Regions from separate parts of the Sinorhizobium sp. FG01 genome, predicted to be linked through region 2. Evidence: riboswitches for the same ligand, from Rfam matches in the RefSeq annotation. Region 2 holds a riboswitch; each other region holds the start of a gene.
The links. A riboswitch is a leader RNA that binds a small molecule or an ion and turns the genes downstream of it on or off. The one in region 2 is predicted to bind cobalamin.
Positions count from the first base shown of each region.

Region 1 (5,708 bases), on a different contig from region 2:
CGCGCATCTCGTTGGCGGGATGCCCGGCAACGCCGTTGATTGCCACCACCTTGCCCTTGCCGTCGAGCGTCTCGGCGAGCCACTTGGCGCCGGCGGCACCCCAGGCGGTTTGGTCGATGCCGACATAGATCGCATCGGGCGAGGAGACTTCCGCGTCCGTCGCGATCACCAGGATGCCGGCCTCCTTCACCTGCGCGAAGATCGGATCGAAAGCCGTCGGGCTGTTCGGATTGACGATGATGGCATTGACGCCTTCGGCGATGAAGTTGCGAATATGGGCGATCTGCCCGGGCACGTCGACATTGGCGCTCTGCACCGAAACCTCGACGTCGACCCCCTTGTCCTTCCATTTCGCCGCGGCTTCCTTGGCCTCGTCGATCATCTGGGTGCGCCACTCGCTGCCGACCCAGCCGTTCGAAAGACCGATCTTGAAGGTTTCCGCATTGACCGCCGATGCGGAGACAACGAGGGATGCAACCGTGCCGAGCGCAAAAGCAATGAACTTCCTCATGAGATCCTCCCAAATCGTGCGAGCGTTATGAAGCCAGAAAATGTAATCGATTTCAATGGCGAGTATAAAGTTGAATCGCGACAGCCGCCGCAGGCGTCAGTGCCCGGGCGCTACGTGAATTTCCGCCGTTTCCTCAACACGACGCCGATTAGCTATCTGCGCCAGGTAGGCATGAGGGCACCCGCCGCAAAATCATCGAGCGGAGCCATCGGCGACGGTCGCCGAAATCGCACAACGCTGGGCTTCGTGCATCTCGGCCGGTTTTTCCAGGAGTACCGCGCCGCCTTCGCGTCTCGCCATTGTGCGATCTGGCCCCGCCCGGTGTGAGCGCAATGGCATTCCGCAAGGCAATGGCTTCAGGTTGAACTAAAAGCCGATCGGAGTGCCGCCCCCTCTGCCCTGCCGAGCATCTCCCCGCAAGGGGGAGATCGGGAAGCGGCGGCGCCTTTCTCGACACTCGGTGTTTTCGGAATTCGCAAGCTTTGATTGGGGCGGGGCTTCGCTTCTGTCCAATCTCCCTCCTTGTGGGGGAGATGCCCGGCAGGGCAGAGGGGGTGCCGTCGTCAGTCAATTCGATCCTGTTCCAGCGACCGGGTTGCCCCGACCGCTATTTCCCCGCCAGCTCTGCCTCGGCCTGGGCGAAGAGCGCCTCGAAGCGCGGCATCGCCCGGGCAGGAGCCTCGATCGCACGATAATTCTGCGGAAGCTCGACGTCTCCGACCTTGATCAGCATCACCATGCCCATGCCGTAGTGCGGCGAGCATTTGATGCCGTAGAATCCCGGCCGATCGAAGGTGACGACGATCTCCTCGTTGATCTTGCCCTTGAAGCCCGGATGGCCGTCCGGGAGCATGCCGTCGATCGTCGCGGCATTGTGGCTTTTGTTGGCGGCGATGTACTTGACGCTGTCGGCGGGCTGCAGCGCCAGGAAATCCGGTTCGAAGACCATCGAAACCTTTTCGCCGCGGTTCAGCATCTTGACCTCGCCGGTCTCGGCGCTGGCCATGGCCGGCATCGAGATCACGATCAGGGCGAAGAGCAGGCGCCTGGTAAGATTGATCATGAAATCCTCTTCAGCATCGGCTTTCCGGCGGCCGGTAACCCGGGCGCGCGGTAACGGATATGACAGCGGCCCTCGCTTTGGTGCTCGACGTCGACGTCGACACCGAAGACGGTGCGGATCCGCTCTTCGGTGAGGACCTCGTACGGGCGTCCCAAGGCGGCGATGCGGCCGCCGCTCATCAGCGCGATCCGGTCGCAGAACGTGGCGGCATGGTTGAGATCGTGCAGTGCCGCGACCGCCGTCAGCTGCTGCTGGCGCACCAGGTGCAGGAGACTGATCTGATGGCCGACGTCGAGATGGTTGGTCGGCTCGTCGAGGAGGAGGATTTGCGGCTGCTGTGCCAGCGCCCGGGCGATGTGCAGGCGCTGCCGCTCGCCGCCCGACAGCGTGTGCCACATCCGCGCGGCGAGCTGCGCCATGCCGACATTACGGATCGCCTCGTCGACGATGGCGTCATCCATGGCCGACCACGGCGTGAGCGGCCCGAGATGCGGCGTGCGGCCGAGTTCCACCGCCTGGCGCGCCGAGATGCGCTCGCCGGTTTCGGCCTGCTGCTCGACCAGCGCGATGCGCTTGGCGATCTGCTTCCGGCTCAGCCTGTCGACGCTCTCTCCGTCGAGCAGAACGTGACCGGACCGCGGCCGCCGCAGGCCGGCAAGCAGCGACATCAGGCTGGTCTTGCCGGAACCGTTCGGACCGACGATGCCGAGAAACTCACCGGCGGCGACGTCGAGCGAGACGTCCTCGAGGATCGAGGCGCCGCCGGCCGACCATGAGACGTTGCAAGCCGAAAGCGTCATCGAACCGTCCTGCGCTGGCTGAGGATGGCAGCGAAGGCGGGCGCGCCGACCAGCGCGGTGACGACGCCGATCGGCAGCACCTGCCCGGGAATGATGATGCGCGACACGATGTCGGCGGCGATCATGAACACCGCTCCCACCAAGGCGGAGACCGGCAGCAGCAATCCGTGCCGGACGCCGACGATCATACGGGCGATATGGGGGATGACGAGGCCGACGAAGCCGATCGACCCGACCATGCTGACCATGGTCGCCGTCATCATCGCCGATACGCCGATCAGCACGGCATAGACCCGGCGCACCGGGATGCCGAGCGAGGCGGCGGATTCGGAGCCGAAGGTGAATGCGTCGAGGGCGCGTGCGTGCCAGAGACAGACAATGAGGCCGACCAGGGCAACAGGCACTGCGAGCCAGACATCCGGCCAGCGGACGCCGGAGAGATTGCCGAGCAGCCAGAACATGATTGCCCGCGCCTGTTCCGCATTCGCCGCCTTGGTGACGATCAAGGAAGTGAGCGCGTTGAAGAGCTGCGAGCCGGCGACGCCGGCCAGAACGATCGCGCCATGACCCCTGCCCGCCCGCACCGCCAGCAGGCTGACGAGCCCGAAGGCAAGTAGCGCCCCGCCGAAGGCGCCGACCGGCAGCGTCAACAGCCCGGCGCCGATGCCGAGGACGGCGACGCCGACAGCGCCGGCCGATGCGCCCGCGGAGATGCCGAGGATATAGGGGTCGGCCAGCGGATTGCGCAGCAGCGACTGCAGCACGACGCCGGAAAGCGCCAGCGCCGCACCGCAGCTGGCAGCAGCGATGGCGCGGCTCACCCGGTAGTTCCAGATGATGCCCTCGTCGAGCGCATCGACGCCGTAGCCGGCATCCCACAGGCGGTTGGCGACCGTCTTGGCCACCACGCTCATGGGTATGGCCGTCTCGCCGATCGCCGCACCCAGCCAGAGCGCGACGAACAGCACGACGAGCGCCAGCAGGCTGGCGCTCGTCCGGGACAGGGATGGTGCGCTGCCGATCACTTGTTCAGGCCGGATTTCTCGACGGCATCGGCAAGCACCTCGATGCCCTCGATGGTCCGGATCGTCGGGTTCATCGCCTGGGCGTCCATCTCGACCACATGGCCGTCCTTCACCGCAGGCATCAGGCTCGAGACCGGATCGGACTCGAGGAACTTGTGCTTGACGGCGACGTCGTCGGCGGGGAAACGACGGCGCTCCATCTTGCCCGCGACGATCAGCGTCGGGCCGGACTTGGCGATGGTTTCCCACCCCACCGTCGGCCATTCCTCTTCGCTGTCGATGACATTCCTGATGCCGAGCGAGCGCATGATGTAACCCGGCGCGCCATTCTTGCCGGCGACATAGGGATCGATGTCGAGCTCGGCGCTCGAGAACCAGAACACTGCGGAAAGCTTGCCGTCCGCCGAAGCGATCTTCTTCTTCGCCGCTTCCTCACGCGTCTTCAGTTCGGCAACCAGCGTCTCGCCGCGCTCCTGGACGTTGAAGATCTGCGCGAGTTCGGTGATTTCCTGATAGATCAGGTCCATCGTGAACACCGAATGGCGAACGCCGTCGCCGCCGCCGGTATTGTCCTTGCCGATGCAATCGGCCGGCGACGTATAGACCGGTATTCCGAGCTCCTCGAACTGCTCCGGCTTGGCGACGATGCCCTCCGGGCCGACATGCCACTGGAACTGCGCGGTCACAAGATCCGGCTTCTTGGCGACGACGCTTTCGAAGCTCGGATCGTTGTCGGCGAGCCGTTCGACCTTGGCATTCACCTCCTCGTAGCCCTTGATGACCGGCCCGATCCAAACGGCGGTGCCGACCATCCGATCCTGGAGGCCGAGCAGGTAAAGGATTTCGGTGCTGCTCTGGCCGATCGAGACGGCCCGTTCGGGCGCCTTCTGAAACGTGACCTGACGGCCGCAATTGGTGAGCATCAGCGGATAGCTGGTTTCGGCGGCTTTCGCCTCCATGCCGATAGCCATAAGAGCGGCGGCTGCGCACAGGATGCCGTGTTTCGATTTCGCAAACAGGATTTTCATAAGCCTATTTCCCGGATTCGATGAAACGGCCGAAAGGATGCGGCCGGTCGCGGCGCGAACGGACGGAGTCAGCCCGCCTGCCGACAGTTCGGCGGCGTCGCGGAACGGGAAAGACCAGAGGCAAGGCGCGGGTCGGCGCAAGGAGAGGTCATGCTGTGTCCTGTTCCGGGCATCCCCGCCCGTGATTGGAGTGAACGCATGACGGCAGGTCTCCTGGCTTGCGGATATCTGCCGTCCACCTGCCTTCCCGCGACAATTTCGCAGTGGCATGACGCTTCTCGCGTCACGAGGATGGGCGGCAATCCGCTTACAGTTGCGGGGGCAGCCACGGTCTTGGTCCCTGTTGGGTCGTCCGCACCGTGTTCCCTATTAATCCCCTTCGCTTCATCGTAGGGGAACCGTCGCTGGCTTCCTTAATTCGTTGATCATGACTGGTCAAGGCCAGTGCTGCCTACCAACATTTCGGCGATGCCTCCACACAGTGCGGACCCCGATGCCGAGGCCGCCGCTCCCTGGGCCGCCACAATCAGGTATAATCCCGAGCGATTTCAGGTCGGGAGGAAGGACGATGTCGATCGACGCGGAACTGCAAAAAGTCGAGGCCGGATACGCGATCGAATACCTGCAGGAGCATCCGGAAGCAGGCCTCTGCTGCGAGGAACGGCGCTGCTGGATTACGCCGAACGCTAACGAGACCGATCGGCAGGCGCTGCTTCTCGATGCGGCCGAGGCCGAGCGGCTCAAGGACGACCCTCGCCTGCGGCTCGTCTCGGGTATAGCCCATGCGGGCCGGTCTCTCTGGGTGGTTCGCAGGATGACCTGACGATCCGCAGAAGACGATCAATCGCCTTGCGCGGGCCCCTGCGCAATGCCGTTGACGATCAGGCGGATGCAGCTGCGCATGAAGCCCGGCCATTCCGGTCAGCCCGGCCATTCGGGTCCCTGGCCGGTCTCGAGCGCCGCGGCGCCGAAGATCAGGTCCATGAAGATGCGCGCGGTGGGCAGCGGCTCGCCGATGTCGAGCAGTCCCCTCGCCCGGCCCTCTTCCAGCCATCGCAAACTCCTGCTGGCTGCGGTTCGCCTGCCGACAACAGCCGGCCGATCCCGAAAGACGCAGGAATGTAGGGATTTGTTAATGAATTGGCAAAAATACAACCTTTCAATGATTTATGGCACCACAACGAATCGCGAGTTTCCTAATTCCGGCCACGCAGGGCTAGAGCCAAATCATGCGCAAACCGATGTGAGCGGCGGTCAGGATGTGATAGTTCTGCGCTGCCG
Region 1 is NZ_NWTB01000012.1:157,214-162,921, reverse strand. It holds gene CO656_RS20945 (ABC transporter substrate-binding protein) at 1-511, opposite strand, end outside; gene CO656_RS20940 (hypothetical protein) at 539-838, shown strand; gene CO656_RS20930 (pseudoazurin) at 1,119-1,574, opposite strand; gene CO656_RS20925 (ABC transporter ATP-binding protein) at 1,571-2,374, opposite strand; gene CO656_RS20920 (iron ABC transporter permease) at 2,371-3,399, opposite strand; gene CO656_RS30285 (ABC transporter substrate-binding protein) at 3,396-4,370, opposite strand; cobalamin riboswitch at 4,613-4,845, opposite strand; gene CO656_RS20910 (hypothetical protein) at 4,996-5,250, shown strand; gene CO656_RS30280 (hypothetical protein) at 5,349-5,486, opposite strand; gene CO656_RS30520 (hypothetical protein) at 5,563-5,708, shown strand, end outside.
Region 1: another riboswitch for cobalamin. It lies ahead of CO656_RS30285 (ABC transporter substrate-binding protein); the one in region 2 lies ahead of CO656_RS15255 (aromatic ring-hydroxylating dioxygenase subunit alpha).

Region 2 (5,708 bases):
TTTTCGCCCGGATGGCGCACGAAGCTGAAATCGCCGAGCGGCCCCAGCGCCTTCAACGTCATGCCAGGCCTGAGATTGTCGAACATCCAGCGCGTGCCGATGCTGTTCGACTGCGCCTTGGCCGTGACCGCAACGGAAAGCGGGCGGGACGGCGAGGACGATAGCGTATAGGTGCGCATCACCGGTTCCTCGCCGACGGGGAGTTCCAGCGTCACGAACTGCCCGGGCAGGTAGCGGAACCAGGCCGGCCTGTCGGACCGGAAGGTGAAGGTCATCACGTCCGCGGTCTCGCCGACCGCGGAGATGCATTCGAGCAGGAACTGGCGATCTTTCCAGGGCTGCAGTTCGTCGAAGTGGTGAAAGGAGCGTGCCATTTCCATCGTCATGCCACCCGCGACAGAGGAGCGGCGCTGCCCTGCAGGCGATCCTGCATGAAGCGCGAATACCAGTCGACGAACTGCATGACCCCGCCCTCGTGTTCGGCCGAATAGGGACCCGGCTCATAGGCCGGCGAGCGGATGCCGAAGGCGTTTTCCTCGACGATCTGCCGGTCCTGGTCGTTGGTCTCGGTCCAGACATGGGTGAGGTCTTCGAGGGTATAGTCGACCCCTTCGACCGCATCCTTGCTGACGAGCCATTTCGTCGTGACCTGCGTCAGTTCCGGCCCGAGCGGCAGCACGCGGAAGGTGATCGCATGGTCGCCGAGGATGTGGTTCCACGTCGTCGGGTAATGGAAGAGCAGCAGCGTGCCGATGCGGTTCGCGCTTATGTCGCCGGAAAGCTGCTTGCGGACCGCCTTCTCGCCGGACATCGTATAGCTCTCCGCCCCGTTGATCAGCGGCATCCTCGTCATGCGGAACTGGCCGGTCGGCCCGATCTTGAAGGCGCTCGGCAGCCCCGCCGCCTCGCATCTCTCCCAATGGGCACCGATTTCCGGATCGTCCATGGCGCCCTGGACGCCCGTCACAGTCGGAGCCTCGGGATAGGTCCGGCAGAGTTCCGGATGGTTGGCGGCGCAATGGTAGCACTCGCGGTTGTTCTCCCAGACGAGCTTCCAATTGCCCTTCTCGACGATGGTGCTTTCATAGGCGACCTTGGTTTCGCCGAGGCGATGCGGCGCGAGATAGGCTGCAACCGTGTCGCGGAAGGGCTGGAAATCCATGGGCCGCTCGGCAAGGCTGATGAAGATATAGCCGCCGACCGTTTCGCAATTGACCGGCTTCAGGCTGTGCTGGGCCGGATCGAAATCCTCCGGCATCTGCCGGGCGAAGAGCAGCCTGCCATCGAGTTCGTAGGTCCACTGGTGATAGGGACAAACGAGCTTGGCCGAGGATCCCTTGTGCTGGGTGCAAACGCGCGAGCCGCGGTGGCGGCAGGAATTGTGCAGCGCTCGGACCGCCCCCTGGCGATCGCGCACGATGACGATCGGATAGTCGCCGACCTGCAGCGTGAAGTAATTGCCGGGACGCGGGATTTCGCAGTCGTGGCCGACGAATAGCCAGTCTTTGTACCAGATATTCTCCAGGTCCTGACGGTAATAGTCCGGGTCGATGTAGAAGGCCCGATCGAGGCTGTAGCCCTCGCGGCGGGTCTTCAGCTTGCGCAGCATTTCGTTCTGGATGTCCATGCCCATGTCCTCGTTAGCCCTGTTTCGGGCAGGCAGGACAGGAACCGCGCCGGAGAGATGCCGTGCGCCTTGGCTCCGATCCGGCTGCCCGCCGCAACCAGTTACGGTCGTTTTCCTCAAGGCTGGTTTCCGGGCTCTGGAGCGGCCCGAGGGCCCTGCCCGGCGCCTTCCCGGACGATTGTCCAGTGGCCTTATGCCGGGGGTTCACTCCACCACCGTTGCGGGGGCAGCGCCGGGATTTGACCGGCTTCCCAATTCTCCGCCCCTCCCTGCGAAGAAGCGGCACCTTGAGCAATTCGAATCTAAGCGGCCAGACAGGCTCGGCAATTGCCGGTGCGCGACATTCCATTCCAGAAAGACGACAAAGATTTTCGATGCGCGCGCGTTGGAAGTCCTGTGACATCTTCTATAATAAACAATGTGATAGATACATTTTTCGGCAAATGGCGCTTTTTTTTGCAGCGGCATCCAGGCCGCGAAGATCACGGGCCATTTTGCGACATAAAGCGATGCGCGGGCGCCCGAAATACTCTATTAACCATAGTGATTTAGCGTTCGCTGACGGTTCAGTCCGTTCAGCGACAAGTGACGCAGAGGTCGATGGCAAAAATCAGATATTACGACGCCTCAGGCAAACCGCAGGCGCCGGCGCCGAAAACGGCGGGCGGCCATACAGAGTTCCTGCGCACGGGCCGAATCGAGCGGCGCCGGCCGTGGTTGCCCGAACAGCGCCGCTACATGACGCATGAGGAAGTGGCAGAGAGAACCGGACAGAGATTACAGGCGGCGGGAGAGACGACACACAGGCGGATCAACGGCTTTCATGCCTCGATCCAGTTCCCGAAGATGATCTTCCACAGGACCCTCGCCGACAGTCCCCACCTCGGCTATTGCCATGTCACCGCGGCGCGGACTCATCTCGCTCGATCGCGAGACGTCACCTGGGCGTTCTACTTTGCCAACTTCTTCTCCGACCTCGGCGACGAGGCGCACTTCTTCGAACGCATACAGACAAGCTACTCGCGCATGTATTTCGCCGTGGCCATTCAACCCGGCACCGAAGAGGGGCGGATGGTCCTCGATCGAAATGTTCGGGGCAACGGCCTGATCTTCCGGACGCAGGACCCGAAGGTGGCGCTCAAGAACGTCCTGATGCTCGGCGCACGCGACGAAGCGCTGCGGCGGATCATTCGCAGCCTCTGACGCCGGTCAACGACAAAGAAAATCGTTCTGTTTTCCCTCCTCCTCCGTTAAGGAAGCGACGGAAAGGACCAGAACCGCCATGGCCGAAATCATCGATACGCGCAGCGAACCGGATCGGGCGATCGAAACGGCCTGCGCGGTGCTTTCCGAAGGTGAGCCCGTGGCGATCCCGACGGAAACCGTCTACGGCCTTGCAGCAGACGCAACGAGTGCCGATGCGATCAGCCGCATCTACGAGATGAAGGGCCGGCCGCGTTTCAATCCGCTGATCTGCCACGTCTCGGACATGGGAATGGCCGAAGCGCATGTGATATTCGACCCCATCTCCCGACGCCTCGCGGAAGCCTTCTGGCCGGGGCCGCTGACGCTGATTCTCACTCAGCGACCCGAAAGCACCGTGCACGCGCTTGCCTCGGCCGGCCTCGACACGCTCGGGATCCGCATGCCTGAAGGTTTTTCCCGGCGGGTGATCTCACATTTTGGGCGCCCGCTGGCGGCGCCGAGCGCCAATACGTCGGGCAAGATCAGTCCGACCAGCGCGGCCCATGTGGAGGCGGATCTCGGTGCGAAGCTGAAGCTGATCCTCGATGCCGGCCCGGCGGAAATCGGCCTCGAATCGACGATCATCAAGGTCGAAGACGGCCGGCTGCGGCTGCTTCGGCCGGGGGGTCTCGATGCGGCCGAGATCGAGGCGCTCGCCGGCCTTCCCGTTGAGCGGCCGGAAGCGGCCGGCGCGACGATCGAAGCTCCCGGCATGCTCGCCTCGCATTATGCGCCGGGTGCCGCGGTGCGGCTCAATGCGACGGACGTCCACACGGGAGAGGCGCTGATCCGCTTCGGCGGCAAGGCGCTGCCTGGCGAAGGCAGCGCGGCGATCGTCCTCGACCTCAGCCCAACGGGCAATCTCAGGGAAGCGGCCGCCAATCTTTTCGACTATATGAAAAAGGCAGATGCGAGCGGCGCTCGAACCATCGCTTTCGGGCCGATCCCGGGCGAAGGCCTTGGCGAAGCGATCATCGACCGGCTCGAACGGGCCGCAGCCCCGAGGATCTGACCGGAAGCGCGAGACCTGTGTGGTCCGGCTGTTTCGGCAATATAAATCGCAGGCAGGTCATGAGCACAGCAATCCCTTCTCCCGAACTGATCGCCTCGTTCACCGACATCGTCGGCCCCGGCCATGCGCTGACCGGACCGGCGGAGACGGCGCCCTATCTCGTCGAATCGCGCGGGCTTTACCGCGGCACGACACCGCTCGTGCTGAAGCCCGCCTCGGTCGATGAAGTCTCGCGCATCCTGCGGCTCGCCAGCCAGAGCCAGACGGCGATCGTGCCCCAGGGCGGAAACACCGGCCACGTGGCCGGCCAGATCCCGCGCGAGGGAAAGGCCGATGTGGTGCTTTCCCTTGAGCGGCTGAACCGCATCCGCGACATCGACCCGGTCGGCAATGTGATCGTCGCCGACGCCGGCTGCATTCTCGCAGACATTCAGAAGGCGGCGGACGACGTCGACCGGCTGTTTCCGCTGTCGCTTGGCTCCGAAGGATCGGCGCGGATCGGCGGCAATCTTTCCACCAATGCCGGCGGCACCGCCGTGCTTGCCTATGGCAACATGCGACAGCTCTGCATGGGGCTGGAAGTCGTGCTCCCGACCGGCGAAATCTGGGACGGTCTCCGACGCCTCAAGAAGGACAATACCGGCTACGACCTACGCGATCTGTTCATCGGCGCCGAAGGGACGCTCGGGGTCATCACCGGCGCCGTCCTAAGGCTCTTCCCGAAGCCGCGCGGCCATCAGGTCGCCTTTGCCGGGCTCGCAAGCGTCGAAGACGCGATCGGACTCTTCGAGCGGGCATCGAGCCTCTGCGGTCCCGCCTTGACCGGCTTCGAACTGATGCCGAGGCTCGGCATCGAGTTCACCACCCGCCACATACCGGGCGTTCGCGACCCGATGGAAACAAGTCATCCCTGGTATGCGCTGATCGATATCTCCACCTCCGACTCGGCCGAGAGTTCGGAGCAGATGGTGCAAAGCCTGCTCGAAGCAGGTGCAGAGGAGGGTCTCATCGAGAATGCCGTCATCGCCCAGAGCGAAGCGCAGCGAAAGGCGCTGTGGCACATGCGCGAGAGCATGTCTCCGGCGCAGAAACCCGAGGGCGGCTCGATCAAGCATGACGTGTCGGTACCGGTGTCGAGCATTCCCGCCTTCATGGCGGAAGCGGATGCGGCGGTCATCACGGCAATCCCCAACGCACGCATCTGCGCCTTCGGCCATATGGGCGACGGCAACATCCACTACAACATTACCCAGCCGGTCGGCGCGGACCGCGAGGCCTTTCTGGCCCGCTGGCACGAAGTGAACGCGATCGTTCACGCCATTGTGCTGAAATATAACGGATCGATCTCGGCCGAACACGGCATCGGCCAGTTGAAGCGCGACGAACTTGCGGCCATCCGCGCGCCGATCGAGATCGAGCTAATGCGGCGGATCAAGCATGCCTTCGATCCGGCCGGAATCATGAACCCGGACAAGGTGCTGCGGCAGGATTGATTGAGGCGGCGCTATCCGCCCATCCTGAGCTGCGACAAGGTATAGAGCGTGTCGGCGCTGATGCCGACGCTGCTGCCGCTGCTCGTGAGCACCGAGACGGCCGGATCGAGCTCGGTGTTGTTTTCCAGATCGTAAAGCACGGCAAAGCGCGCCAGCAGCTTCTTCAGTTCGACCGGATCGCTGAGTTTCTCGAGATCGAGATTCTTTTCGACGATCTTCGCCTGCTGATCGATGTCCATGGTGCTGAACTCGTCGGGCAGGCTGAAGATCGTGCGGAACACCTCGGCGAGCGCGTCGTCGGCGAGGAGGTCGTAGGCGTCGACAATCGTGC
Region 2 is NZ_NWTB01000008.1:176,079-181,786, forward strand. It holds gene CO656_RS15250 (hybrid-cluster NAD(P)-dependent oxidoreductase) at 1-386, opposite strand, end outside; gene CO656_RS15255 (aromatic ring-hydroxylating dioxygenase subunit alpha) at 383-1,627, opposite strand; cobalamin riboswitch at 1,730-1,932, opposite strand; gene CO656_RS15260 (DUF6656 family protein) at 2,228-2,830, shown strand; gene CO656_RS15265 (L-threonylcarbamoyladenylate synthase) at 2,910-3,884, shown strand; gene CO656_RS15270 (FAD-binding oxidoreductase) at 3,944-5,377, shown strand; gene CO656_RS15275 (DUF1217 domain-containing protein) at 5,389-5,708, opposite strand, start outside.

Region 3 (5,708 bases), on a different contig from region 2:
GCTGTAACCTCGGCAAAAACTTGCGCTCATCAAAACGAAGTGATCGCAAATAGCAAGGATCAGCCCGGGCGTTTGATATAAATTGGCGGATAGTGGAGTCCGCTAGCGCCCAGGGAGAGAAACCATGACCGCGCCGCATCCGTCGAAGACCCATATCGGCAACCACAAACTGCATCCCGAGACGCTGATGCTGAACTACGGTTACGATCCCGAGCTCTCGGAAGGCGCCGTCAAGCCCCCGGTGTTCCTGACTTCCACCTTCGTGTTCCACTCCGCCGAGGAAGGCCGCGACTTCTTCGATTTCGTCTCGGGACGGCGCGAACCGCCGGCGGGCGTCGGTGCCGGGCTCGTCTATTCCCGTTTCAATCACCCGAACAGCGAGATCGTCGAGGATCGGCTTGCCATATACGAACGCGCCGAGGCCGGCGCGCTCTTCTCCTCCGGCATGTCGGCAATCGCCACGACCCTGCTTGCCTTCGTGCGGCCCGGCGACGCAATCCTGCATTCACAGCCGCTATACGGCGGCACCGAGACGCTGCTCGCCAAGACCTTTCTCAATCTCGGCATCCACGCAGTCGGCTTTGCCGACGGCGTCGATGAAGCGGCCGTCAGCGCCGCCGCCGAGGAGGCCATGAGCAGGGGCCGGGTCGCCGCGGTCCTCGTCGAAACGCCGGCCAATCCCACCAACAGCCTCGTCGACGTCGCGATGATCCGCCGCATTGCCGAAAAGATCGGCGAAAGACAGGGGCAAAGGCCGATCGTCGCCTGCGACAACACCCTGCTCGGCCCGGTCTTCCAGCACCCGATCGACCACGGCGCGGACCTGTCGCTCTATTCGCTCACCAAGTATGTCGGCGGCCACTCCGACCTGATCGCCGGCGCCGTGCTCGGCTCGAAGGCGCTGATCAAACAGGTGAAGGCGCTGCGCGGCTCGATCGGCACGCAGCTCGACCCGCATTCCTGCTGGATGCTCGGCCGGTCGCTCGAAACGCTGTCGGTCCGGATGGAGAAGGCGAACGAGAATGCCCGGATCGTCGCCGAGTTCCTGCGCGACCACCCGAAGGTCGAAGGGATCCACTATCTGCCCTTCCACGACGAAGCCTCGCCGGTCGGGCGGACCTTTGCCGCGCAATGCACCGGCGCCGGCTCGACCTTCTCCTTCGACATCGCCGGCGGCCAGGAGGCAGCCTTCCGTTTCTTGAACGCCCTGCAGATCTTCAAGCTCGCCGTCAGCCTCGGGGGCACGGAATCGCTTGCGAGCCACCCGGCGGCGATGACTCATTCGGGCGTGCCGATCGAGGTGCGGCGCCGGATCGGCGTGCTCGAATCGACTATCCGCCTGTCGATCGGCATCGAGCACCCGGACGACCTCGTCGCCGACGTCGCGAACGCTCTGACGACCGTCTGATCCATTGAGCGGGGGCCGTCCCCCGATCAATGCGTCAGAATATTGACTACGTTGCCGAACGGATCGCGCACGAAGAGCGTCGCACACCCCAGGGTTCGTCAGTGATGTCATAGACGATTTCGATGCCGGCCGCCTTCGCGCGCCGATAGACTTCGTCGACATCGTCCACCTCGATCGAGAGCGCCGGCACCGGCGTTCCCGATCCGCCTTCAATGGCAAAGCTGACCTGCGGCATTGCCGATCCGCCTTCCGCCGCAAAGGTGACCAGCCAGCCGTGATCCATCACCACGTTGAGGCCAAGCAGATCCGTATAGAAACTGCGCGCGCGTTGCGGATCGGATACTTGAAGATTGGGCACGATGCGTCGGACTGCCATTGGATCCTCCCCAGTTTCATCGTCCTCTTTCCTAGGCTTCAGCCGCGTTGAAAGCCAAGCGTGAAAAGGGCGAGCGAAGCTATCGAAGCGATCGTGCGGACATGGTTCCACCAGACCCAATCGGTCAAGTAGCGCTGCTGCCAGACTTCGGTGGCGGCCTCGACCGAAGTGGCATTCGCCAGCGCGTTGTTGAGCGGAACGTTAAAGACCATCGTCACCGCGAATGTGCCGGCGAGGTAGACGAGTCCGCCCGCCGCCAGGAGATAGCTCCCCTCCCCGCCCCAGATGAAAGCGGCAGCTATGAGGATCACGCCGAGCAGCGCCGTGCCCATGAAGGCGGCGAAGAACAACGGATTCTGGATCACGACGTTGATCGCGTTCATGGCAGCAACGCCCTGCTCCGCCGGCAATCGCCGCAGCGCCTGCATGATGCAGACGGAAAAGACGAAGAAGAGCCCGGCCATAAGTCCGGATCCGATGACGGCGGCAAAGGACAGGGCAGGAACAAGGGCAAGCATCGCACGGACCCCGGGTCGATCGTGCGGCCTGCGGCCGCACGCGCTGCCCAAGAGATAACCGACCAATGCGATATAGTCATCAGGAGTTGTTCCCCATGTGGCGGGCAACGCGAAATGCGCGCAACCCTCTCCTCCACTTTCCACCGCGGCGCGATTGACATCATTGGCGGCCACACCTAATCATCGCTGATCGGTTGGTTCCCGGAATGCGAACGTGTTTCGGGAGTAAACGGGAATGTGACGGATGGACCCAAGCTGGGCATCTCAATCACTGCCGACCCCGCGACTGTAGAGCAGCGTGAATTTGCCGTTCCGGAGCAATCCGGAAGAAGCCACTGGAACAGCCGCGAGAGGGCGGTTCGGTTCTGGGAAGGCGAGGCAAATCCTTGGTGACTAGGCTAGCCTGGGCACCTGACGCTGCGAGCCAGGAAACCTGCCAAGCGATACGGGCATAGTGCCCAAGGGGAATATCCCATTGCCATCACGGAGGTTGTCATGGCTACGTCTACAGTTTCGAGCATTCCGCTCTCCCTCAGCGACCGTCTGACCGCGGGCATCATCGCCCTCATGATCGGTGGCTTCCTCGTTTTCGGTGCCGGCCTGGCGAATTCGGCCGTGCTGCACGACACGGCACACGACACGCGCCATTCCTACGGCTTCCCCTGCCACTAAGCGAAGTCATGGAGCGCCTGCCGCGTTCCACACCAAACGATACAACAATCGACCCTCCGGTGCTCGGAGCGCGCGTCGTGCGTCTGGCACGCGCCCGCGCCTTCAAGCGCCGGCTTGCGTCGATGGAATCGGGCCGGCTTACCGCAAGGCGGCCACGCCCGCTGAGGAAAATCGACAATGATCGTCAAGACACTTCTGGCCGCGGTCGTGGCCGGGCTGATCGCCGGCGTCTTCATGACCGGCGCCCAGGAATTGCGGGTCACGCCGCTTATCCTGCATGCGGAAGAATTCGAGGGCGAAGCGCCGGCTGCAACCGGGCAGCCCGCCGGCGAGCAGCCGGCCACGGATCATCAGCAGCATTCGTCGCTGAAAGGATCCCAGATGTTAGGCGAGATGCTCGCAGCACTTTCGCCGGTCACCCCCGCCTATGCCCATGAGGGCGAAGAACACGAGGAAGGCGGCATCATGTTCGGCATGAGCCGCTTTTCCGGCACGCTTGCCGCCAATCTGGTCACCGGCGCCGGCTTCTCGTTGCTGCTTGCAGGCATCAGCCTGATGATCGGCTACCCGATCACGCTTGCCAATGGCGCGCTCTGGGGCGCCTTCGGCTGGCTCGCCGTGCACCTGCTTCCGGCCGTAGGCCTGCCGCCGGAACTGCCGGGCTTTCCGGCGGCCGAGCTTGGCGACCGGCAGCTCTGGTGGGGGGCGACGGTGCTACTCTCGGCCGTGGGACTCTATCTGCTGGCACTCCGCCCGGAAATCGTCGCCAAGCTCGCGGGTCTCGTCCTAGTCGCCGCTCCCCATCTTTATGGTGCGCCGCAGCCGCTCGACATTTCCAGCAACGTGCCGGCTGTGCTCGGCGCCGAGTTCGCCGTCGCCGCGCTTGCGACGACGCTCGCCTTCTGGCTGGTGCTCGGCATCGTCTCCGGTTTCATCAACGACCGGTTTCTCCGGGCGCACTAACCGGCCCCCGCGCCTTCGCCGCTTGTCCTCTCCCCGCCTGCGGGCAGCACGCGGGGAGAAGGCAAGGGTCTCATTTGCTATCGAGCAGGTGGGCCCGCAGCATCTCTCGTCGAAGCTCGGGCTCGAGCAGCACGCAGGTGTCGCAGAAGCTGCCGCCCTCGGCACGATAGAAAAGGCAACAGCCGCCGCGGATCCGGTAGGTCCTGGAGCGAAGCTCTCCCCCACTGCCGGAGGCCGCTTCGATCTTTTCGTAGTGAAGCTGCCGCGAGGCAAGCGGCGAGTGGGCCTTTTTGACGATCGCCAGCGCCTGCCCCGTCGCCCTGTCCTCCCGTTGCCGCCGCCGCCCGATCTCCAGGAAAGCGCCGGCGAGACTGTCCGCGGCCAACCGCCATTGCGCGCGCGCTGACAGGCCGCAGCGGCGTTTCAGCAGCGCGATCACCGGCTTCAGATGCGCAACGAAGGCATCGTGAAAGCGTCGAGTCGGCTCGTCCGGCTCGATCTCACTCTCGCTCCGCGGAAGGTCGACGAGGAAATGAAAGCGGCCGGCCACAAGCGACCTCCCGTCGCGGGCACGCAAATAGGTTTCGAAACGCAGGCCCGCGACCACCGGAACAAGGCCGCTCACAAGATAGATCGCGCCCGCCGCAAGGCTCAGCTGATGGCTGTAGAAGGCGACCAGGTGCGCCGCTCGAATCTTATCGTCCATGCCGGACGCGAAACGGTCCTGATAGGCCAGGCAGGTCTCGAGGTTTGCCGGCTTCGACCAGAAAGCGTCTGGCGATTGGAAATGTGCGTCAGAGGTCGCGACCGAACAGGCGACCTCCGGAATGGAGGCCGCCAGCCATTCGATCGCGGCAGCCGCCTCCATGACCGCTCTGCTTTCCCGCTGCCGATGCCCCTGCCCCATGCTCCGTCCCATCAAGCCGCGCCGGGTGTCAGCCAGCCCCCTTCGAATCCAGCCCTTTTCAGCCCCCGGCTGAAGTCCGGGATACTGCGCGTCAGTTCCCAGATGAGGCCGCTTCTCCAGTTCTCGATCATCATGACGGACAGCCCCTGGTCAAGCCCGACAATCCTGTCGTCGACCCAGCCCTCGCGCCCTGCGCCCGGCAGGCTCGGATTGAAGCCGCCGGGAAGGCGGCCGTCGCGAAGCAGTGCCGGATAATGCGCGAGCAGATGCGAAAGGCTATCCAGGCAGTCGTCCGGTGCGAAGGGCAGTCCGGCAAGCGGAGCCCAAGGGACCAGGGTCCCGTCATCGGCGCCGAACGGAGCGCCTCGTGCCGCATAGCCCAGAAGCCTCTGCCGCCGGCCGTCACGCAGCCGCATCCAGCCCTTCGGCGCATGGCAGGCGCTGAAGCCCCAGAGGTTGCGGCAATAGCCGGAAAAGCCATGAGGATTCTCTTCCGCATGCGCCCGCTGAAGCGCGATCGCTCGGCAGCTGTTCGCGAAATAGTCGCTGCTTGCCGCCCGCATTCCCGTATCGCCTATGCCTCGGAAGTCGATCCAGGCATGGGGAAAGAGGTGGATGAACAACGCGCCCGCGTGCAGGTGCGACATCCCGCCAATCGTCAGCCATTCATGTGCCACCGAATAGGCGCCGTAGTTCTCCGGCGCAATGGGTAGGCTAGTGGAGCCTAGCGCCAGGACATAGAGGAGCAGCGCCTCGCTATAGCCGCGCCAACGGTGCTTCAGGAAACGCCCCGGCGGCCTCCAGCCCATCGTCAGAGTATCGCCGCGGTTGAGCGCCCAGGCCCAATCCGCCCGCTCATATAGT
Region 3 is NZ_NWTB01000004.1:350,254-355,961, reverse strand. It holds gene CO656_RS07180 (cystathionine gamma-synthase family protein) at 125-1,408, shown strand; partial or broken gene CO656_RS07175 (glyoxalase superfamily protein) at 1,435-1,784, opposite strand; gene CO656_RS07170 (anthrone oxygenase family protein) at 1,823-2,302, opposite strand; cobalamin riboswitch at 2,481-2,758, shown strand; gene CO656_RS07165 (CbtB-domain containing protein) at 2,798-2,974, shown strand; gene CO656_RS07160 (CbtA family protein) at 3,152-3,937, shown strand; gene CO656_RS07155 (ferric iron reductase) at 4,008-4,844, opposite strand; gene CO656_RS07150 (glucoamylase family protein) at 4,856-5,708, opposite strand, start outside.
Region 3: another riboswitch for cobalamin. It lies ahead of CO656_RS07165 (CbtB-domain containing protein); the one in region 2 lies ahead of CO656_RS15255 (aromatic ring-hydroxylating dioxygenase subunit alpha).

Region 4 (5,708 bases), on a different contig from region 2:
GCCGCACAGGATCGGCAATGTCTACGCGGTCGCGGTCGCCTGGGAAGTGTCGAGAAGCCTGCTTCGACAGATGAAGGCCGTTGCCCTCATCGAAGGCACGGTGCTCGAACGGCCCATGTCGCTCGAAACTGCAAGGGCGGCCTAATCATGGCCGGGCCGTTCAGGCGGCCCGGCCCTTCCTGTCTCGGAACACGTATTAACGCAAACGCCGTCTTGTCGTTGCGCCCTCACCCTAACGTCGTATGATGTGACTACAGGCGCCCCTGTCCCGCGATCAGCGGAGCGAAATGCAGGAAAGACGAGTGTCAGTGTCCCGATCCACTGCGTCCTTGAGGATGATGCACCTTGCGGCCGCTCTGCTGCCCCTCGCCTTGGCTATGCCTGGGCAGGCATCGGCCACCGACGTCTGCGCGCGCCTCAGCGCCCGCCTCGCAGAGCTGCCGGCGGCGTTCACGACAAACGCCAATCTGCGCGATTTCACCGGCGCGGTTTCGCGGCAGAACATCGAACTTCGCCGCGCCAGGAACGAAAGGCGGCGCATGGAATGCAGCGACGAGTCCGTCGTCTACATCGAAAGCGAAAATGCGGCTGCCTGTGCCGAGCTTGACGATGCGATTGCGCGCATGGAGGACAATCTCCACACGCTCAAGGCCCAACGCCGGCACCTGATTTCGAAGGGCAATGAGGACATGCGCCGGCGGATCCTCGCCGCCATGGAATTGAACGACTGCTCGGGGGACGCCGCTCCGAACTGGGACGAGACGGTTCCGGATGAATTCGGCACCGAAGAGGCGCGCGCTCATCGCAACATCCTCGAAAGCTTCCCGCCGGACGGCGAGGACTATCCGTTGCTGTTCGATGGTCCGACCGACGATTTCACATTCATGGAGAACGGCGCGGCAGGCGGCTTCAGGACCATGTGCGTGCGGACCTGCGACGGAGCATTTTTCCCGATTTCGTCGAACGCCACGCCGGCCGACTTCGGACGCGACGCCGAGCTTTGCCGGGCACGATGCCCCGGCGCCGATACGGAACTCTATTATCACGTCCTCGCCACCGAGGAGAGCGAGCAGATGGTTTCGGCGTCCACGGGAAGGCCGTACAGGGAACTCCCCAACGCCTTCGCCTATCGTGTGCGCGACGTCGGTTCTCCCGGCATCTGCGGCTGCCAGATTCCGAAGATCACGACGGATCAGAACAAAAGCACCACCTCGGGAACCAAGCTTTCGGTGGTCAGCCCTTCCGTCGTGACGATCGAGGGGCCGTCTGCACCAGCCTTCGGACCAGCGGGGGCAAAGCCCGTGGAAGAGCGCCCCTATGATCCGAAGAGCAGCAAGGTCCGCGTTGTCGGTCCTGCCTTCCTGCCACAGGAAGAGAGCGCGATCGATCTCAAGAACCCTCGGGGATCGCGTTACCAGCCGCTGCAGAACGAGTGACACCTTCCCTTTGGGCGGTCGTTACGAGGCTGTCGCGGACGCCCCATCCTTCGTCGAAAACGAGGTCCTCGAGCGGCAAGCGTTGCCGCCAGCCCTTCACCGCCAATTCCGGCTGCTGGTAGAGGCGATCGACATAGCCAAGGCACAGCCAGGCGACGATTTCGATGTGCTCCGGAATTCCGAGGATATCTTTGACCTCGTTCTCGTGGAAAATGCTGACCCAACCGACGCCGACGCCTTCGGACCGCGCCGCGAGCCAAAGATTCTGCACCGCGCAAACCGTCGAATACACGTCCATTTGCGAATTGTGCGTGCGGCCGAGCACGACGGCGCCGCCGCGGGTCCGGTCGCAGGTCACGCAAATGCCGAGCGGCGCCTTGCGTATGCCCTCGAGCTTGAGTGACCGGTATTTCGCCTGCGCCTCGCCCGAAAACATTCCGGCTGCCTCCTCATTGGCGCGCTGGAAAGCCTGCCAGACCCTCTCCCGCGTCTCGATTCGCCGTACGAGCACGAAGTTCCACGGCTGCATGAAGCCGACGGACGGGGCACGATGCGCCGCTTCGAGCAGGCGGGCGATCAGCGGTTCGGGCAGCGGTTCGGGCAGGAACTCGTCGCGCACGTCGCGGCGCGTCTCGATGGCACGATAGACGGCGGCGCGCTCGTCCGGCGAAAAGGCACCGGCCGCCGCAAGGCAGCCGTTCGGGTCAGGCAGCATCGTTCGATCCCCAACAATGCGCAACCTCCCGCCGTCCGCGCGGGGCCGGTCTATCTCGCCAGGCCGGTCTTCTGACTTCGGATCACTCGGCTGCGCCACCTTCCCAGATCGCATCAGGAACCAGTGGCAAAGCTCTGAAAATACTCAGAACTCTTTTGGCGCAGACGTCACCGTCACAGCGTTGGGCACGTGCCGGAATTCTACCGGCTTCCCGATTCTCCCGCAGCAAGCGGGCACCTGACGGCCGCATATGGGCACAGCCGCCGGCGAAACGCAAGGCGGGGGCGCCGCGTCCTGCTCAAGCCGGCCGATAACGCACGAAGGCGAAGGCATCGCCGTTGGGCGACCAGTTCGGAACGTTCATCGTCCCCTGCCCGCCGAAGAGTTCGAAGAGGACACGCGCATTGCTGCCTTCCGGATCCATCAGCCGAAGCCGCACATCGAGATCGCGCGGATGGTCGAAGACCTCGCCGTCATAGGACAGCACCAGCAGATGCCTGCCGTCCGGCGACGGGTGCGGGAACCAGTCACCATAAGGGCTGTCGGTGATGCGCTGGACATCGCTGCCGTCCGGCCTCACCCGCCAGATCTGCATGCGGCCGGTGCGGCTCGAATTGAAATAGATCCACGCACCGTCCGGCGACCAGTCCGGGCCGTCGTTGCGGCCCTCGCCATGCGTCAGGCGCCGCTCCTCTCCGCCATCGACCGAAATCGTGTAGATGTCGAAGATCTGGTCGCGGATCCCGCAATAGGTCAAGGTTTTCCCATCCGGGGACCAGCCGTGCCAATAGGACGGCAGGTTGCGCGTCACCAGTCGCGGCGTGCCGCCCTCGGCCGGCAGCAGATAGATCGCCGACTTGCCGAATTCGGTCTTGTCGCTGATCGCCAGCGTTTTCCCGTCCGGCGAAATGCCGTGATCGTTGTTGCATTGCCCGGCAAAGCCCGTGTCGATTTCCACGGGCTCGGAACCGTCAAAGGCAAGCCGATAGAGCCTGCCGTCGCCGTTGATGATCAGTGATTTGCCGTCCGGCGACCAGTTCGGCGCCTCGACCAGCCGCTCCGTCTGCCAGACGACTTGCGTCTCGCCGGTGGCAATATCGAAAATCTCCACCGAACTGCGCATGATCTACCCTCGGTCGCGGAAACGGTTGGTGATCGGATAGCGCCGGTCCCGGCCGAAATTCTTCTTGGTGATCTTGACCCCGGGAGCCGACTGCCGCCGCTTGTATTCGGCGATGTAGAGCAGGTGTTCGATCCGATGCACCGTGGCCTCGTCATGCCCGCGGGCGACGATTTCCTCGGTACTCAGTTCCTTCTCCACCAGGCACTCGAGAATGTCGTCGAGGACCGGATAGGGCGGCAGCGAGTCCTGGTCGGTCTGGTTGGGCCGCAGTTCGGCCGAGGGCGCCTTGTCGATGATGTTCAGCGGGATGACCTCGCCGGAGGGGCCGAGTGCTCCGGGCGGCACAGCGCCATTGCGCCAGCGCGACAGTGCATAGACCTGCATCTTGTAAAGGTCCTTGATCGGGTTAAAGCCGCCGTTCATGTCGCCGTAGAGCGTCGCGTAGCCGACCGACATTTCCGATTTGTTGCCGGTGGTCACCACCATCGAGCCGAACTTGTTGGAGATCGCCATCAGGATCGTGCCGCGCGTGCGGCTCTGCAGGTTCTCCTCGGTGATCCCGGATTCGGTCCCCTCGAACGTGTCGGCGAGAGCATTGAGAAAGCCTTCGACGGGCTCCTCGATCGCAACGACGTCATAATGGCAGCCGAGCGCCTTGGCACAGGCCTCGGCGTCCTTCAGCGATTCCCGCGACGTATAGCGATAGGGCAGCATGATCGTGCGAACCCGCTCCTCGCCGAGCGCGTCCACGGCGAGCGCCGCGCAGATCGCCGAGTCGATGCCGCCCGACAGGCCGAGGACGACGTTCTTGAAGCCGTTCTTGTTGACGTAGTCGCGCAGCCCCAACATGCAGGCGCGATAGTCCGCCTCCTCGCATTCCGGCAGGCGAGACCGGAGTCCGTTGTGTGAGACCCAGCCGTCGTCACCCCTCGTCCATTCGGAGATCGCGAGCGCCTCCTCGAACTGGCTCATCTGGAAGGCGAGCGAGCGATCGGCATTGAAGCCGAAGCTCGCGCCGTCGAAGACCAGTTCGTCCTGCCCGCCGAGCTGATTGGCATAGATCATCGGCAAGCCGGTCTCTATCACCTGCTTCAGCACGATCTGGTGACGGACATCAACTTTACCGCGGTAGTAGGGCGAACCGTTCGGAGAAAGCAGGAACTCGGCGCCGCTTTCCTCGAGCGTCTCGCAGACGCCGAGCTCTCCCCAAATGTCTTCGCAGATCGGAACCCCGATGCGAATGCCGCGGAAATTCACCGGACCGGGCATCTCGCCTTGATCGAACACCCGCTTTTCGTCGAACTCGCCGTAATTCGGCAGATCCACCTTGTCACGGACGGCGATGATCTTGCCCCCGTCCAGGACGGCCACCGAATTGTGCCGCTGCGCGGAGGCTTGACGGGGGAAGCCGATGATCACTCCCGGCCCTCCATCCGCCGTCTCTGCGGCGAGGTTCTCGACGGCGCGCAGGCACGCCTTCAGGAAGGCCGGTTTCAGCACCAGGTCTTCAGGCGGATAGCCGGAAATGAAAAGCTCGGTGAACAGCACCAGGTCGGCGCCCTGGCGCGCGGCGTCGGCCCGCGCTTCGCGCGCCTTGGCCAGGTTGCCGGCGATATCGCCGACGGCCGGATTGAGCTGGGCTACGGCGATCCGTAGCGTCGAAGGTGCGGCTTTCTGTGGGGTCATGGCAGGCCTGTCGGTGTTTCCTCGGCGAATGCATCCAGCTTAAGGCTTGTACTTAACGCATCAGGGGGCAAAAAACCCCCTCCCAATCGCAATGCTTAGAAAAAATCTGAAAAATCCTGTTGTTCCCGGCCGTTAGTGACGCGACAGGGACCCGTCGCCACAGCGGGAACCTGAGGATCATCAAAGCCGTTTCGCCATTCATCCCCCGTTCAAGATGACGGTCGTATGACAGTTGAACGAAAGTTTTGTGAAATTGGAGAAGTTGTGGCCAGTATCGATTCCGCCGCGAGAGGTCCTCAGGTCTATGTCGAAAGGCCGGGCTTTTCCGTCAGACACGCAAAGACCCTGGCGGGCACCCGCAGCGCGCTGTTTTCGCTTTCGCTTGCCGCGACGATCGTCTTTGCGGTCGAGTTCATCGTGCGCCAGTCAGGCTCCGAAACGATCGCCTATTTCATCGATCCAATGCGGCCGGCCTGGACGACGGTCGCAGTCTTCTTCCTCGTCATGCTGGCGCTCGACGCGCTGTTTGGCCGTGAGCACAAGGGCGCGCTCGTGGTGGCGCCGCTCGCCATCATCCCGGCATTTATCTGCCAGCAGAAGCAAGTCTTCCTGTCCGACCCGCTCTATCCCACCGATTTTCTGTTCGGCCGTCAGATCATGGAGCTGATGCCGGTGCTGGTGAAGGATCGGCCATGGACCGCAGTCGGCGTCGTTCTCGGAATACTGGCAACCGTCATCGCCATCGCCC
Region 4 is NZ_NWTB01000003.1:279,617-285,324, forward strand. It holds gene CO656_RS04025 (acyl-homoserine-lactone synthase) at 1-145, shown strand, start outside; gene CO656_RS04030 (DUF2865 domain-containing protein) at 288-1,436, shown strand; gene bluB (5,6-dimethylbenzimidazole synthase) at 1,390-2,151, opposite strand; cobalamin riboswitch at 2,195-2,407, opposite strand; gene CO656_RS04040 (TolB family protein) at 2,450-3,274, opposite strand; gene CO656_RS04045 (NAD+ synthase) at 3,278-4,960, opposite strand; gene CO656_RS04050 (LTA synthase family protein) at 5,225-5,708, shown strand, end outside.
Region 4: another riboswitch for cobalamin. It lies ahead of bluB (5,6-dimethylbenzimidazole synthase); the one in region 2 lies ahead of CO656_RS15255 (aromatic ring-hydroxylating dioxygenase subunit alpha).